2 regions of the Nocardiopsis sp. KDC1DS13DA1 genome follow, and region 2 is predicted to be linked to the other one. Evidence: riboswitches for the same ligand, from Rfam matches in the RefSeq annotation. Region 2 holds a riboswitch; the other holds the start of a gene.
The links. Region 2 has a riboswitch for thiamine pyrophosphate ahead of thiD (bifunctional hydroxymethylpyrimidine kinase/phosphomethylpyrimidine kinase). Riboswitches for the same ligand answer to the same signal wherever they lie in the genome.
Positions count from the first base shown of each region.

Region 1: another riboswitch for thiamine pyrophosphate. It lies ahead of thiO (glycine oxidase ThiO); the one in region 2 lies ahead of thiD (bifunctional hydroxymethylpyrimidine kinase/phosphomethylpyrimidine kinase).

Region 1 is NZ_JBVMUY010000032.1:76,133-81,432, reverse strand. Features, by position in the region: gene ACTVAJ_RS21415 (thiazole synthase) at 256-1,026, opposite strand; gene thiS (sulfur carrier protein ThiS) at 1,029-1,244, opposite strand; gene thiO (glycine oxidase ThiO) at 1,235-2,470, opposite strand; TPP riboswitch at 2,469-2,581, opposite strand; gene ACTVAJ_RS21400 (Rv2175c family DNA-binding protein) at 2,683-3,060, shown strand; gene thiE (thiamine phosphate synthase) at 3,237-3,929, shown strand; gene ACTVAJ_RS21390 (SDR family oxidoreductase) at 3,953-4,846, opposite strand; gene ACTVAJ_RS21385 (DUF418 domain-containing protein) at 4,915-5,300, opposite strand, start outside.
Region 2 is NZ_JBVMUY010000021.1:123,308-128,607, forward strand. Features, by position in the region: gene ACTVAJ_RS14365 (acyl-CoA synthetase) at 1-1,511, shown strand, start outside; gene ACTVAJ_RS14370 (DUF368 domain-containing protein) at 1,945-2,874, shown strand; TPP riboswitch at 2,911-3,010, shown strand; gene thiD (bifunctional hydroxymethylpyrimidine kinase/phosphomethylpyrimidine kinase) at 2,999-3,802, shown strand; gene ACTVAJ_RS14380 (alanine/glycine:cation symporter family protein) at 3,904-5,300, opposite strand, start outside.

The sequences.
Region 1 (5,300 bases), on a different contig from region 2:
GTGTCCTTGCTGCGGGGAGCGCGGGCGTTCGCGGCCGGTGGCGCGTACCCGACACCGGGTGTCGAACCGACACGATAGCGGAAGCTCGTGCCCGGGCCGCCCCGCGGATCGCGGTGGCGCCGTGCCGCACCGCCTGTGCGGGAGGCGTTCGCGCCTGGGTCGTCGTCGGTCGTGCGGTGCCGCTCCGGGAGCACCGCGTGCTCCCCACCGTACGTGACGCCGCCGGCGGCTCCGGCGGCGTCCGTCACACACGCCCTAGTCGGCCGCCGGGGACGACGCCCGGGCGTGTCGGCGGACGGGGATCCGCCCCGCCAGCCGTGCCCCGCGCCCCGCGCGTACGGCGTCGCGCATGGCCGACGCCATCCGCACCGGGTCCTGGGCGCGGGTCACGGCCGTGGCGAGCAGGACGGCGTCACAGCCGAGCTCCATGGCCAGGGCGGCGTCGCTGGCGGTGCCGATCCCCGCGTCCACGATCACCGGGACCCCGGCCTGTTCGACGATCAGCTCCAGGTTGTGCGGGTTGCGGATGCCCAGGCCGGAGCCGATCGGCGCGGCCAGCGGCATGACCGCCGCGCACCCCAGCTGTTCCAGGCGGCGGGCCAGGACGGGGTCGTCGTTGGTGTACGGGAGCACGGTGAAGCCCTCGTCGACCAGCCGCTCCGCCGCGTCCAGCAGCTCCACCGGGTCGGGGAGGAGCGTGTGCTCGTCCGCGACGACCTCCAGCTTCACCCAGTCGGTGCCCAGGGCCTCCCGGCCGAGCCTGGCGGTGCGCACGGCGTCGGCGGCGGTGAAGCAGCCCGCCGTGTTGGGCAGGGGGCGGATCTTGTTGCGGGTCAGGACGTCCCACACCGACCCCCGGGTGCCGGGCGCGACCCGGCGCATCGCCACGGTGGTCAGTTCGGTCCCGGATGTGACGAGCGCCTCCTCCAGCACCTCCAGCGAGGGGGCGCCGCCGGTACCGGTGATGAGCCGGGAACCGAAGGAGGCGCCGGCGATCACCAGCGGGTCGTCGAGGATGTCGGTCATGGTCAGCCTCCCTGGACGGCGGTCAGGACGTCCACACGGTCGTCGGGGTTCAGGCGGGTGTCCGCCCAGGCGGTCCGTCGCACCACCTCGTCGTTGACGGCCACCGCGATACCGCCGGGAACCTCGCCGTCCCCGGCGGCGGTCAGGTCGCGCACGACCGCGGCCACGGTGGTGTCCTCGGTGACCTCGCGCCGGTCGCCGTTGATGATCAGTTCCACTGCTTCTCCCACGTGCTCGTGTGGCCGACGCCCGACTCGCGGTCGGCGGCGAAGGGGCGCGCGTACTCCGGCAGCGCGCCGCCGGCCAGGACCTCGCCCATGACCTCGCCGGTGACCGGGGTCAACAGGACGCCGTGCCGGTAGTGTCCGCCGGCCAGGTGCACCCCCGGAATCCGGGTGGGGCCCAGGAGCGGTTCGTTGTCGGGCGAACCCGGGCGCAGGCCGACGCAGGTCTCGGTGATCTCCAGTTCGGTCACCCCCGGGACGAGTTCGCGCGCGTCGCGCAGGACCTGCCAGAGCCCTCCGGCGGTCAGCGCGGTGTCGTACCCCAGCTCCTCCTGGGTGGCGCCGACGACGACCTCGCCGTCCTCGCGGGGCACGAGGTAGACGGGGAACCCCCGGACCAGGCCGCGGACCGTGCGGGAGACGATCGGCGGTTCGCCGGAGGGCGGGCGCATCCGCAGCAGTTGGCCCTTGACGGGGCGCAGGTGCGGCACGACCGGCTCGGGGAGCGCGATCCGCTCGTTCCAGCAGCCCGCGGCCAGGACCACCTGGTCGGTGGGCAGGACGCGGCCGCCCGCCAGACGCACACCCAGGGGGGCGCCCCCGGATCCGGTGTCCGTGACCTCCTCGGCCCGGTCGGCCACCGTGGCCACCCCCGTCCGTTCACCCGCCGCGGCCAGGGCCCGCAGCAGCAGTCTGGGGTCCACCGAGTGGTCGTCGGGGGCGTGCAGGCCGCCGCGTACGGACGGCGCGAGCATGGGCTCCAGGCGTCGGCACTCGCGGCTGGTGAGGCGTTCGCCGACGATGCCGACGCGCCGTTGGAGGTCCTGGAGGTCGGTGAGGACGGCCAGGTCGTCGCGGTCGAAGGCGACCAGGAGGGTGCCGGTGGTGCGGTACCCCACCCGCACGCCGCTGGCCCGCTCCAGCTCGGCGACGAAGTCGGCGTACAGGCCCGTCGACCGGACACCGAGTCCGACGAGCCGCTCCTCCCCGAACACCGCCTCGGTGGCGGGGGTGAGCATGCCCGCCGCGACCGCGGAGGAGGCCCGGGCGCGCCGGGGTTCCTCGACGGGGTCGGGTTCGACCAGGGTGACGGACAGTCCGCGCTGGGCGGCGCGCCAGGCGGTGACCCGTCCGATGACGCCCCCGCCGATCACGACCACCCGGTCGCCGACATTGGTAGGACGACTGGCCGCAGGGTGGGGCTCGTTCGATGTGCGCATGGCGCCGTGCTCCACTCCCTTCGCCGGTATGACCCGGATCAGGTTCGTGCGGTCGGAGGCCGGAGCAGCCTCCCTCTCAGCCGGGTCCACCCGGCTCCCGCGGGACGTTCACTTCCGCGTTCATCCTAGATGACCCCGGTCGGGAGGCGGTGACGGGGATCTCCCCGGCGGCTCCCGGAGCGGGGGCGCGAGGGTGTCGGCTGCCTCCGCCGATGTGGCAGATTGGGAACGTGACACAACGCGAACCCGACATCGACGCACTGGTCGGCGAGTGGCTGACCCTCAGGGAAGCCGCGGCGCCGCTGGGCGTGAGCCCGAACCGGATCAAGCAGCTGATCCGGGAGAACCGCATGATGGGCGTCGTCCGCTCCGGAGAGCTGTCCATCCCGGCCGCCTTCCTCGACGGTGACGACCTCGTCAAGGGCCTGCCGGGGACCCTGGTGCTGCTCACCGACGCGGGGTTCTCCACCGAGGAGGCCCTGCGCTGGCTGTTCACGCCCGACGACTCCCTGCCGGGGACGCCGATCCAGGCGATGCGGGAGAACAGGGGCACCGAGGTCCGCCGCCGGGCCCAGGGGATGGCCTTCTAGCCGCACCCCTCCGGGGTCCGTGCCGAGCTCCGGCCCGTGTCCGGGTGCCCCGGAGCGGGGATCCCGCCCGCCCCTCGCCCGCCACCGCCCCGACGGACGCCCGCGGCGCGCCCATCTCGAGGCACCCCGGCGGCGCCCCTTGGGTGGCCCACGGCACAGGCCCTAGGGTGGGCAGCGTGAGGACCAGCCACGGAACCAGCCTGCGCAAGCACCTGGACGCATCCCTTCTGTACCTGTGCACCGACGCCCGGCGCGGGCGCGGCGATCTCGCCGAGTTCGCGGACGCCGCCCTCGCCGGGGGCGTGGACATCATCCAACTCCGGGACAAGGGCCTGGAGGCCCGTGAGGAGATCGCGGCCCTGGAGGTGCTGCGTGAGGCCTGCGAGCGGCACGGCGCGCTGCTCGCCGTGAACGACCGCGCCGACATCGCGCGCGCGGTACGCGCCGACATCCTGCACCTGGGCCAGCGGGACCTGCCCGTCCCGATGGCCCGGGACATCATCGGGGCGGACCCGGTCATCGGCCGCTCCAACAACGACATCGAGGCCGCGGCCGCCTCAGCCGCCGAGATCGGCAGCGACTACTTCTGCGTGGGTCCGACCTGGGCCACCCCGACCAAGCCGGGACGGCCCGCGGCCGGGCTGGAACTGGTCGAGGCGGCCGCCGCGCTGGACACCGACAAGCCGTGGTTCGCCATCGGCGGGATCGACCTGTCCACCATCGACCGGGTCCTGGACGCCGGGGCCCGCCGGGTCGTGGTCGTCCGGGCGGTCACGGAGGCGGAGGACCCCAGGGCGGCCGCCGCCGAACTGCGCGCCCGGCTGGTCGCCCGCGCCTCCGGAGAGGTCCGGGGCGAACGGGCCGGGTAACCGGCCCCGCACCTCCTGCGGCGTCACACGGCCACGTGCGCCAGCGCGCTCGGGTGGCGCCGCAGGAACCCCTCGATGGACTGGGCCGGGTGCCCGGTCAGCTTCGGCACGGTGGGCGCGACCACGTCCATCTCACCGGTGGCGACCGCCGCGTACGACGACGCCCAGCCCTCCACCGCCCACTCGGGCGCTCCGCTGGTGCGGCGCGACTCCAGCGCCTCGTCCCAGGTCTCCGGCACGTACCGGATGGTGCGGCCGGTGAGCGAGGACAGCTTGTCCACCGTGGCGCCCAGGGTCAGCGCCTCCGGGCCGGTCACGTCGTAGGTCGCCTTCGAGGCCACCGCGACCACCGCCGGGTCGGTCAGCACGGCGGTCGCCACGTCCGCCACGTCGTCGCGTGACACCCAGGCCACACGCCCGTCACCGGCGGGACCGCGGACCACACCGTGCTCGTCCGCCCAACGCGGCAACAGGTCCAGGTACAGGCTGGGTCTCAGGAACGTGTGGTCCACACCGGACAGCCGGATGTGCGCCTCGGTGAAGAAGTGGGTCCGCGCGAAGGTGAAGGTGGCCGCGGGACCGGCGTTCAGGAAGGACAGGTAGACGATCCGCGACACCCCCGCCGCCACCGCCGCGTCCACCGCGCTCGTGTGCGCGTCGATCCGGTCCTGGGACTCGGTCGCCGACACGAGGAACAGCGTGTCCACCCCGCGGCAGGCCCGTTCGAAGCCCGCGGTGTCCTCGTAGGCCGCCATGGCGGCGCTGCTGCCCGGGTACTCGGGGGCCCGGTTGATGTCGCGGACGATGAGCCGCTGCGTCAGCCCGAGCCGTGCGATCCGGGCCGCGACGCGTCCACCGACCGCCCCGGTCGCCCCCGTCACCCCTATGGTGTGGTTTGTCATGTGATCGTCGCCCATGACACCCCATCCTGAGGGATCAGGGCGGGTCGGACGCCGAACGGCACGCGCGTTTTTGCGGCTTCCGGTCAGCGGGTGGTGCGCTCTTGGTCCGTGCCGTCGGCGGACACCGCGGGCCGCCCGCCCAGAGGGCGCCGGTAGGACAGGCGGCGCAGCAGGACCTCGGCCGGACCGCGTCGGCCCGCGCGCTCCAGCGCGTAGGCGGCCGCGACCGTCACCAGCCACACCCCGACCGCGAAGAGCAGCATGCTCCACGACGTCATGCGCGCGCCCAGACCCAGACCCCAGGCGGACAGCAGCGGCGCGCACAGCACCGACTGGCCGAGGTAGCACGAGAGCGAACGCCGTCCGGTGGCGGTCAGCGCGGTCAGCACGACGCCGGGCCCGCGCCCGCGCCGCTGGACGCGGCGGGCGATCAGCGCGATCAGCGCCACGTACCCCAGGCCGCACGCCA
Region 2 (5,300 bases):
CCGGTGTGCGTCCCGGTGAGCACGTGGCGATCCTGTCGTTCAACCGCGCCGAGTGGATGGAGTCCTTCCTCGGGGTGCTGCGGGCGGGCGCCGTCCCCGTGAACGTGAACTACCGCTACGTCGCGGGCGAGCTGCGGCACGTGCTGTCGGACTCCCACGCGGTCGCGCTGATCGCCGAGGACTCCCTGGCCGCCAAGGTCACCGCCGTCCGTCCCGACCTGCCGCGCCTGCGCCACGTGCTCCTGGTCGAGGACGGCGGCGTACGCGACACCGACCTCGACGGGACCGACTACGAGCAGGCCCTGGCCGCCGCCCCGGCGGACCCGGCGATCCTGCCCCCCACCTACGGCAACGACCACTACCTCCTCTACACGGGCGGCACGACCGGCTACCCGAAGGGGGTGCTGTGGCGGCAGGCCGACATCTTCCGCGCGGCCCTGGAGCGGCGCGCCCCGGGGGAACCGCGCGCCCGGACCCCCGAGGACGTCGCCGAACGCGCCGCGCGGTGCTTCCCGCAGCGGATGCTGGTCCTCGGACCGCTCATGCACGCCGCCGGGCAGTGGAACGCCCTGAGCATGATGCTGTGCGGCAAGCGCGTGGTGCTCTCCACCGACCGCAGCTTCGCCCCGGACCGGGTGCTGGAACTGGCGCACCGCGAGGGCGTGCACGTGGTCCAGCTGGTCGGGGACGCGATGGCGCGCCCGCTCGCCCGGCACCTGCTCACCGAGCCCGGGCTGTGCCCCGAACTGACCTCCGTGCGCTCCGGCGGGACTCCGCTCACGCCCGCGGTCCGGGCCCTCTGGCAGGCCTGGCGCGAGGACATCGCCCTGGCCGACGCCTACGGCGGGTCGGAGACGGGTGTGTGCGGGTCCGCGACCGCCCCCGAGGACGAGGACCGGGGCGGGGACGGCCGCAGTTTCACCATGGGCGGCAGCATCGCGGTGCTGGACGACTCCCTGCGCCCCCTGCGTCCGGGGGCGACCCGTGTCGGCCGCATCGCGCGCACCGGGCGCATCCCCCTCGGCTACTACAACGACCCGATCGCGACCGCGCGGACCTTCCCCGTCGACGCCGACGGGCGGCGCTGGGCGCTGTCGGGCGACTACGGGACCCGGGGGCGGGACGGTTCGGTCATGCTGCTGGGCCGGGGCAGCGTCGTCATCAACACCGCCGGGGAGAAGGTCTACCCCGAGGAGGTGGAGGCGGTCCTCAAGGCGCACCCGCTGGTGGAGGACGCGATCGTCGTCCCCGCCCCGGACGAGCGGCTCGGCCAGCGGGTGACCGCCCTGGTCTCCCTGGCTCCCGGAGCCGAACTCGGTGCCGCCCAGCTGCGCGCGCACTGCCGGGGGCGCCTGGCGGGGTTCAAGGTCCCGCGCAGCGTGCACGTCGTGGACAGGGTCCGCCGGACGGCGGTCGGCAAACAGGACTACCGGTGGGCGGCCTCGGTCGCGCGGCGGGACACGGGAGCGGCGGGGCCCGCCGGGACGGCACCGGAGCACGCCGCCCTCTGACCCTCCGCCGTACCGCGGGCACACCCTCCGCGACCTTTGGGAAGCCCGGGCCCGGGGAGCGCGCGGTGCTTCGCCGCACGGGGTGCGGACCACCGCACCCCCGTGCGGCGAAGCACCACATTTCGGCCACCAAGGCAATGCCCGCGCAACCAGCCGAAACCCGTTTTCAGGCCCCTCGCAGACGCTCTGCCCAGCCACCCGCGCCGCTAGACTGACCACGCCCGGCCGCCCCGAACCCCCCACACCCGGTTCCGGACCACAAGGCGGACCCTCCCAGGGGATCGGCGCGTCGGAACGGGCGACGGTCGGGGCCCAGACCCCCGCGAGACAACACGCCACCTCCACCCGGTCGAGGGTGGGTACGGTGACACCACTAGGACGGAGGACGGCGCGCCCCCTCCCGGAGCATCCGGGCTCGCGCCTCACAACTCAGATGGCCAAGTCAGTAGGCTCCTTCATCTTCAACGCGGTACGCGGCGGGGCCGTGGGCACCTCGGAGGCCCTGCCCGGGATCAGCGGCGGCACGGTCGCACTCATCGTCGGCCTGTACGACGACCTGATCGGCGGCGCCGGCCACATGGTCAGCGGCATCAAGCGCTACGTCACCGACGTCCCACGCGGCCGGGGCAGAGAACGCGCCCAGGAACAGTTCCGCCTCGTGAACTGGAGCGTGCTCGTCCCGGCGCTCGTCGGCATGCCCGTCGCGCTCATCCTGGCGCTGCTGCTCATCGCACCGCTGGTCGAGGAGCACACCCAGTACGCCCACGCCGTCTTCTTCGGACTGGTGCTCGCCTCCCTGTGGGTGCCCTACTCCGGCTCGGGCAAGCCCTGGAAGGCCTGGCACTACCTCGTCGCCCTGGCCTTCGCGGCCCTGGCCTTCTCACTGACGGGACTTCCCGGCGCGAACCTGCCCGCCAACCCGCTGGTCGTCTTCCTCGTCGCCTCCGTGGCCATCTGCGCCCTCGTCCTGCCCGGGGTGTCGGGTTCGTTCATCCTGGTCACGGTCGGCCTGTACGTGCCCACCAAGGACGCGGTGGCCAGCCTCGACCTCGTCTACATCGGGGCCTTCGCCCTGGGCGCGATCACCGGCCTCTCCCTGTTCGTGAAGCTCCTCCAGTTCCTCCTGGAGAACTACCACCACATCACCCTCGTCGTCCTGACCGGCCTCATGGCCGGGTCCCTGCGCGCCCTGTGGCCGTGGCAGACCGAGGAGCGCGAGATCCTCCCCCCCACCGAGATCCCGCTGACGGTGACCCTCATGGCGGTCGGTTTCGCCGTCGTCGTGGCCGCCGTCGTCTACGAGCACCGCAAGAAAAACCGGGCGGGGACCTCCCACCGGCACCACTCCACCCCCGTCCACTAGGGTCGTAGCAGCACAGAACGTCCGGGGCGGCACCGCCCCGACGGCGCGGGGTGCCGGAGGATCCCCTCCGGCTGAGAACACACCCGTCGAACCTGCCCTAGTTAGCACTAGCGAAGGGACGCCCATGAGCGCGTACAACATCGTGTCCATCGCCGGAAGCGACCCCAGCGGCGGCGCCGGAATCCAGGCCGACCTCAAGGCGTTCTCCGCGCACGGCACCTACGGGATGACCGTCGTCGCGGCGCTGACCGCCCAGTCCACGCGCGGGGTGACCGGCGTCCACGGCGTCCCGGCGGAGTTCGTGGTCCAGCAGATGGACACGCTCTTCACCGACGCCGCCGTCCACGCGGTCAAGGTCGGGATGCTCGCCACCGCCGAGATCACCGAGGCGGTCGCGGACGCGATCGCGCGCCACGGGCTGCGCAACGTCGTGGTGGACCCGGTGATGGTCGCCAAGAGCGGTGACCGGCTGCTGGAGCCCTCGGCGGTCAAGGCGCTGCGCACACGGCTGCTGCCGCGCGCCGACCTGATCACCCCGAACCTGCCCGAGGCCGCGGACCTGCTGGACGAGTCCGAGGCCGCCGACCTGGCGGGTATGCACGCCCAGGCCGAGCGGCTGCTGGACCTGGGGCCGCGCCGTGTCCTGCTCAAGGGCGGCCACCTGCCCGGGGAGGAGAGCGTCGACGTCCTCGTCTCCCGGGACGCCGCGCCGGTCGAGTTCCGGGCCCCGCGGGTGGCCACCCGCAACACGCACGGCACGGGCTGCACCCTGTCCTCGTCGATCGCCGCGCTCCTGCCGCAGCGCCCCGACACCGCCACCGCGGTCGCCGACGCCAAGGCGTACCTGACGGAGGCGATCCGGCGCGCCGACGAGATCGACGCGGGCGGCGGCCAGGGGCCGGTGCACCACTTCCACCTGTGGTGGTAGTCAGCACAGTCACCTCTGGCGGTGGCGGGCACCGCGACGCACGAAGGAGGGGGACCGCGCCGGGCGCGGTCCCCCTCGTCGTGTTTCCCGGAGAGCGGGCCCTAGCCGCCCTTGCTCACGTCGTCCATGACGGCGTCCGGGTCCTTCCAGTCCGGGTGGGCGAAGAACTTCCGGGTCTCGGCCACGATGACCGGGGACAGCAGCAGGAGCCCGATGAGGTTGGGCAGTGCCATGAGCCCGTTGGCGATGTCGCTGAACAGCCACACCGAGTCCAGCGCGGCGACCGACCCGACGTAGATGACGGCGATGAACACCAGGCGGTACGGCAGGACCAGCCTGCGCCCGCCGAGGAACTCCACGCACCGCTCGCCGTAGTACGCCCAGCCGAGGAGGGTGGTGAAGGCGAACACCGCGACGGCGATCGCCACAACGTAGGTGCCGACCGGGGCCAGCCCGGGGCTGATGGAGCCGAGCCCCTCGGTCAGGGCCTCCGTGGTCAGCAGCGAACCGTCGTCGCTGTTCTCCCCCCGCCAGACCCCGGTGGTGATGATGACCAGGCACGTCATCGTCACCACGATGATCGTGTCGATGAAGGTCTGGGTCATGGAGACCATCGCCTGGCGGACCGGCTGCCTGGTCTTGGCGGCCGCGGCGGCGATGGCGCCGGTGCCCAGGCCCGACTCGTTGGAGAAGATGCCGCGCGCGAAGCCCATCTGGATGGCGAGCATGACGCCCGCTCCGGCGAAACCGCCGCCGGCGGCCGTACCGGTGAACGCGTCGGTGACCACGAGCTGGAGCGCCGGGAGGATGGCCGCCCAGTTCACGATGAGGATGATCAGGGCGATGCTGATGTAGGCGACGATCATCAGGGGCACCAGGGCGGAGGCCACGCGCCCGATGCTCTTGATCCCGCCGAGGATGACGGAGCCCGCCAGGACCATCAGGAGCAGGCCCACCATCCACGGCGCCAGCGGCGTGATGTTGGTGATCTGCTGCGAGACGGCGTTGGCCTGGGTGCCGTTGCCGATACCGAACGCCGCGACGGCGCCGAAGACCGCGAAGGCCACCCCCAGTGTGGTGCCGAGCCCGCCCGGCAGACCGTACTTGAGGTAGAACATCGGTCCGCCGCTCTGCTCACCCTTGTCGTCGGTGCGGCGGAACATGACGCCCAGGAGCGCCTCGCTGTACTTGGTCGCCATGCCGAAGAAGCCGACGATCCACATCCAGAACAGGGCGCCCGGGCCGCCCACCCCGATGGCCAGGGCCGCACCGGCGATGTTGCCGACACCGACGGTGGCGGCGAGCGCCGTGCTCAGGGCCTGGTAGTGGGAGATGTCGCCCTCGACTGAGGCGTCCTCCTTGCGTCGGACGAAGGCCAGCCAGAGGGCGTGGGGCAGCCGGAAGAGCTGGAGCAGCCGCAGGCGGACGGTCAGGAACACACCGACGCCGAGCAGCAGCGGGATGAGGACGTACGGTCCCCAGATGATGGTGCTGACGA